2 linked regions of the Pelosinus sp. IPA-1 genome follow. The protein of the gene in region 2 interacts with the protein of the main gene of each other region in a pairwise test. Links are inferred from orthologs where the notes say so. Each region holds a gene or a part of one and is shown on either strand. Other genes may lie near its edges. The genes, in order: nrdD and nrdG.

Region 1 (3,220 bases), on a different replicon or contig from region 2:
ACTACCTATGAAATGGTAGAACAATCACCTTTAATCGTAGTAAAAAAAGACGGACGCCGTGTAATATTTGAACAAAATAAATTATTAACTGGAATTATAAGAGCCTGTGAAAAGAGAGATATCCCTATTAGCAAGATTGAAGAGGTTGGAGAAATGGTAGAACGGGATATTCGTAATACGATGGAGCGGGAAATAACGACTGGTCAGATTGGTGAGATGGTAATGAGGCGGCTAAAAGAGTTGGATCAAGTGGCCTATGTGCGGTTTGTTTCCGTCTATCGTCAGTTTACAGATGTTAATAATTTTATGGATGAATTAAAATTATTAATGAAGAATAAGGAATAGGCAAGTTAAAACTCTAAAAGTGAGGATATGGTGTAGTTATGAAAATCAAGAAACGAGATGGACGTGAGGTTGTATTTGACGAAAATAAAATTACAGAAGCAATTTTTAAAGCAGCTAAAGCAGTTGGCGGAGCAGATAAACAACTAGCAATGGAATTAACATTGGATGTTTTACGTTTCTTAAAACAGGAATATAGTGCCGGGACGTTTGGTGTAGAAGAAGTCCAAGATGCTGTTGAAAAAATACTGATTGAAAAGGGACATGCTAAAACTGCGAAAGCATATATTTTGTATAGAGATAAGCGAACTCGTATGCGAGATGGTCAGTCTTACCTGATGGATGCGGTTGCAGAAATATTAGTAGAAACCAATCGAGAGAACGCTAATATATCAAACTCGCCTTCAGCGAAAATGCTACAAATTGCTAGTGCTGCTAGTAAAGCTTATTATCTGAATCGCCTTATTCCTGAACATATAGCGTCATCCCATATCAAAGGGGATATTCATATACATGACTTGGATTTCTATGGAAAAACATTAACTTGTGTGCAAATCCCCCTTGGGAAATTATTGAAGAATGGTTTTAATAATGGGCACGGTTTTATTCGTCCGCCAAAACGGCCAGCATCAGCAGCAGCTTTAGCCGCCATTATTTTGCAAAGTTCACAAAATGATATGCATGGTGGTCAATCCTTTGCCTTTTTTGATCGTGATATGGCCCCATTTATGGATGGATGTAAGGAAGAGGAAGTATATCAGGCTATGGAGGCCTTTGTTTATAATCTAAACTCCATGCATAGTAGAGCTGGAGCGCAAGTTCCTTTTTCGAGTATTAATGTGGGTGGGGATGTTACATCCGCTGGACGTCTGGTAACAAAACATCTTTTGCTTGCTTATGAGAGGGGATTAGGACATGGTGAAAATCCTATTTTCCCGAATATTATTTTTAGGGTGAAAGAAGGGGTTAACCTGCGTAAGGGTAATCCTAATTATGATTTATTTAAATTGGCAATTCGAGTGGCCTCCCAAAGGCTGAATCCTACTTTTAGTTTTATGGATGCGTCATTTAATAAGCCCTATGGCGATCAGGTTGGTTATATGGGATGCCGTACGAGAGTAATGTCCAATGTATGTGGTCCAGAAGTAACGGATGGACGGGGAAATCTTAGTTTTACAACGATAAATTTGCCAAGATTAGCGATTAAAGCCGAACGGAATTTAATGAAATTTTATCAGAGTTTATCAGATCTTATGGATTTAACTTGTGAACAATTATTACACCGTTATCAAGTGCAGGCTAAACTGAAGGTAAAGGATATGCCATTTTTAATGGGGCAGGGACTATATCTGGATTCAGATAAACTAAAACCAAACGACACTATCGAGGAAGTGATAAAAAATGGTACATTGTCAGTTGGTTTTATTGGTTTAGCTGAAACGCTTATTGCTTTGACTGGCAATCATCATGGTGAAGCAGAAGAATCTCAGATTTTAGGTGAAGAAATTGTAGCCTTTATGCGGAATAAGGTAGATAAAGCTACGGATAAATTTAAACTTAATTTCACCTTATTAGCTACGCCAGCAGAAGGACTGGCAGGACGTTTTGTGAAAATGGATTGCCATGAGTATGGCTTAATTCCTGGCGTGACGGATAAAGAGTATTATACCAATTCTTTTCATCTTCCCGTGAATTATTCCGTTAGTGTACATGATAAAATTAAGTTAGAAGCCATTTATCATAAGTATACCAATGCAGGCCATATTAGCTATGTTGAGTTTGCAGCCCCACCAATTAATAACCTTGATGCGGTAGAAGAGATTATTCGTTATATGAAACAATCGGATATGGGTTATGCGGGCATTAACTTTCCTGTTGACTTTTGCGAAAAGTGTGGCTTTCTTGGCGTGATTGATAAGGACGTTTGTCCTGTGTGCGCCGCGTCGGAGATTAAGCGAGTTAGGCGGATTACTGGATATTTAAGTACGATTGACCGCTTTAATGATGCAAAACATGAAGAGTTGGAGCAACGTGTAGCACATTTGTAAAAAGGTGGATTATAATTTGTAATTTATTTGATTAAGAATCAATATTGTTTTTAGAAGTATAGAGCGTTTTAAATGGAGTGATCATATTGACATGGCTTTTAAAAGAAAAACTACAAAAAACCTTAGCTGAGGAACAGGGAGCAATGGTTTTTGCTCCTGGATCGAAGCAGAGTTTTGCGCTAGTATATCCTAATACGTACCATGTAGGTATGTCTAATTTAGGGTTTCAAATTATTTACCAGCAAATTAACTCTAGAGGCGACACAGCATGTGAACGCTTATTTTTACCTGATAAAAAAACAGAACCAGAATATATTCGTACCAATACACCCTTAATGACAGTTGAAACACAGCGGCCGCTATATGAGTTCCCTCTAATTGGCTTTTCCTTAACCTTTGAAATGGACTATTTTAATTTCTTGCAAATCTTAACCCTAGGGAAGATACCTTTATTAGCAGCTGACCGTAGTGAGAGAGATCCTTTTATTATAGTCGGAGGACCATGTGCTACCTTTAATCCGGAACCATTAGCTGATTTCATAGATATTTGCATCATTGGTGAAGGGGAAGAGGTAATTCATGAGATTCTCGATACCTATTACAATGCAAAGGGGCGCGGGCTCTCGCGGCAGGAAATTTTGTTCCAAATGGCACAACTTTCTGGTGTTTATGTACCCTGTTTTTATCAGGTAAAATACAAAGAAAATGGAACAATTGAAAAGGTTATACATTCCGAGGGGATACCGAATCAGGTCGGGCGACGCTGGATTCAGGACTTAGATAAGTATGAGGCACAAACGGTCATTGTAACTTCTGATACTGAATTTAGA
Region 2 (3,182 bases):
AACGTCTCCCGGCAAAGAATCCTAAAAAGTCGGGAAGTTTAACATTATAAAATTTATTATACATATACCCAGCGACTAGTCCACTTAAGATACCGCCTAATACACTCATGTTCAAATCTGGATTGATGGTTTTGAGACCATTCGTTAACACTAAGTACCCAACAGCTCCTGATAATCCAGATGCACCGCCATTATCGTGAGATATACCAATGGCGATACCCATTGCAAATAATAATGCCAAGTTGTCAAAAATCGCCGCACCAGCCTTCATAACAAAAGGAATGTTAAGAACATCTGGAGCACCAAACCGCAGCAACAAAGCCGCAGCTGGTAATACTGCCACTGGCAGCATGAGTGCCTTGCCTATCTTTTGTAATTTTCCAAACCAATTTCCCATAGTTAGAACCTCCTATTCGTTTTTTATATCTTACAAACTAGAAAATGACCTGATATAACGTCCCGCCTCGCTGCAATAAATAAAAGAGTGCTTTCTAATAGAAATAAATCAAATCTGTCATTTTAAAATTTGTACCATATACATATACTGATTCGTAACAATTATCGATTCAAAGTAATTTCAAATTTATATCGATCGCTCCGATAAATGGACTTGGTCACTTCAATAGGAATGTTCTTTTTGGCATAAGTCAACCGTGAAAACATTAATGCCAAGGTTTTCTGCTTTACCTGTAACATTTGGCTCTCATAATCATTGACCAATACAGGCTCAATGGTTTGATTGGCATATTCCACTTGTAAACCAAATTCCTTCTCCAAGATGGTATACAAAGAGTTGTTTTCCAGTAATTCAGCCGTCAAGCCTTCGCAAAGCATGGTTGGCAAATGAGCCGTTTCAATGGCATAGGGTTCCTCATTGACAGATCGTAGCCTAGTGATTTCAAACACTTCCTGCTGTTCACCGATTTGTAAATCGTGCTGCAGTTTTTTGGTCGCTGGCTTACGTTGAAAGGAAATGATCTTGGTACTAATGCTCATACCACGTCGTTGCATATCTTCCGTAAAACCTAACAAGTTATGCAAAGGATGTTTTTCCTTGTTCTTGACAACAAAGGTCCCTTTACCTCGTTCTCGATACAGAAGTCCTTCGTTGACCAAACTTGCGATTGCCTTATTGGCCGTCATGCGGCTAATGCCGTGGGTTTCACATAACTCCCTTTCTGTTGGCACCACTTCATCTGCTTTTAATTCTTCATTTTCTATCATTTCAGAAATGATATTTTTCAATTGATAATATAATGGTATTGGCGAATCCTTATCAACTTTCTTCATAGTTTCCCACCTTTTGCTGCCACTATTTGAAACGTCACCTAGTTGACATGTTGTATATACATCTATACCTGTATTATACCATCCTCTTGAAATGTTGCAAGAGATTTTATTTACCAACTAAAAAGACGAACCTTTGTCAGGTTCGTCCAAACACTCTATTCGAATAATACAACGGAGCCTTGCCGTAAGCTCTCTTGCACATCAATAACACGCTGATTAGCTGATCCCTTGAACACTAAATCGTAACTCTTCAATGCCAAATCAAACTTACCATCAATCAATACATCAATGTACTGCAAAAATTGTAAACAGTCTGGTTTCTTGATTAATTCCTCAAAGGTAAAGCCAGTATAACACCAGATATTGACACCTCTCACTTTTAACTGTTCTGCCACTGCGGCGCAGCTAGCTGGCTGCATCATAGGCTCGCCACCGGAGAAGGTGACCCCTGATTGGAGCTGTACCTTGACAATCGACTCAACCAATTCATCGACCTCTTGCTCAAAACCACTCGTAAAATTCTGGGTATCAGGATTATGGCAGCCTTCGCAGTTATGTGGACATCCCTGACACCAAATGACCGTTCTCAAACCCTTGCCATCCACAACCGAATCTATGGTTATGGGCGACGCCAATCGAATTTTCATTGTTATTACCTCGATTCAACCCTATAAATTCTTAGTTATATAAGTATAAAGCCTTCTTCTTACTACTCATTTTACAATAGTTCTTTCAACTTCGCCATTTCTTCTTTGGACAAGGTAATGCCTTTCCCCATTTTTTCATGATCGGGTGACCACTCCCGAAGATCATATTTGGGTGGTTTGTCATTCCAACTTACAAGGTTCAGTTCCTTCGTCCAGCCCTTAGCTGATTCCGATAACACTCCGATGTGTTCCGTGATTTCAAACTTAATTTCTGCCATGAAAATTCCTCCTACCGATTCTTTCCCGATTCGATTTTCTATTGTACCCCTATTTACGTTTTTTCCTATATTCGCTTGCCCCTATCGTAATTCCAATCGAAATGATCCAAAATAATATGCTCCACGGCGAATTCATCAACTCCGTAGTTTCTCTTGGCATCCACATGTTAGGACCTCCAAAAAGCTTACTTTTACTTTATTTAGTTCCCTTACAATGCAAAAAGTCCTGCTACATTCATACAGAATGTAGCAGGACTTTTGCTAGTGTTACCTGAGTTTGCGCATCAGGCGCATGCCGTTTAGGGTTACCAGTATGGAAGAACCCATATCGGCAAATACGGCAAGCCATAGGTTGACATACCCGGCAAAAGTGAGGATGACGAAGACAATTTTGATTAAGATGGCAAAGCTAATGTTTTGCTTAATAATCCCTACTGTCTTGCGGCTCAGTTTGATAAGATAAGCAAGTTTTCCAAGGTCATCCGACATGAGGGCAATATCGGCTGTCTCAAGGGCAGTATCCGAACCTGCCACCCCCATGGCAATCCCAATATTGGCTACAGCTAAAGCAGGGGCGTCGTTGACGCCATCACCGACCATGGCTACACTGCCATACTCACTAATGATCTTTTTGACTGCCGTTACTTTATCTTCTGGCAGAAGTTCACTGTAGAAGGAGTCAAGATTTAACTTTTCGGCGATAGAACCAGCTACATTCTTGTTATCGCCTGTCAGCATAGCAACATGTTTAATTCCCGCTTTGCGCAATTCGCTAATGGCATTGGCACTATTATCCCGCAGCGTATCGGCAACAGCGATCATACCTAGGATCCCTTCCTTGGTTCCCATCAGCATCACTGTTTTACCTTCTTGCTGAAGCGCTATGACAGCTTGTTCATACTGGGATTGTTCTAAACCTAATTCTTCAAACAAACGCTGGTTCCCAATATACACCGTTTTTCCATCC

The links.
Region 1: the proteins of nrdG (region 2) and nrdD interact in binary tests that used the Escherichia coli proteins (3 or more experiments, as listed by UniProt). The link is inferred for Pelosinus sp. IPA-1 from one-to-one orthologs.

Annotation. Positions count from the first base shown.
Region 1 is NZ_BSVC01000004.1:500,932-504,151, reverse strand. Bases 2-2,886 are described here. They hold nrdD (anaerobic ribonucleoside-triphosphate reductase), read left to right. Parts: upstream 2-383; coding sequence 384-2,390; downstream 2,391-2,886. Other genes in these bases: QSJ81_RS12275 (TIGR03960 family B12-binding radical SAM protein), read left to right, coding at 2,477-2,886; nrdR (transcriptional regulator NrdR), read left to right, coding at 2-345. In the rest of the region: more of nrdR, read left to right, coding at 1-1; more of QSJ81_RS12275, read left to right, coding at 2,887-3,220. UniProt on the Escherichia coli protein: Catalyzes the conversion of ribonucleotides into deoxyribonucleotides, which are required for DNA synthesis and repair. Can reduce each of the four common ribonucleoside triphosphates.
Region 2 is NZ_BSVC01000002.1:350,287-353,468, reverse strand. The notes cover bases 192-3,038. They hold nrdG (anaerobic ribonucleoside-triphosphate reductase activating protein), read right to left. Parts: upstream 1,938-3,038; coding sequence 1,446-1,937; downstream 192-1,445. Other genes in these bases: QSJ81_RS05390 (heavy metal translocating P-type ATPase), read right to left, coding at 2,483-3,038; QSJ81_RS05395 (YdbC family protein), read right to left, coding at 2,009-2,215; QSJ81_RS05405 (GntR family transcriptional regulator), read right to left, coding at 559-1,290; nagE (N-acetylglucosamine-specific PTS transporter subunit IIBC), read right to left, coding at 192-397. Outside these bases: more of nagE, read right to left, coding at 1-191; more of QSJ81_RS05390, read right to left, coding at 3,039-3,182. UniProt on the Escherichia coli protein: Activation of anaerobic ribonucleoside-triphosphate reductase under anaerobic conditions by generation of an organic free radical, using S-adenosylmethionine and reduced flavodoxin as cosubstrates to produce 5'-deoxy-adenosine.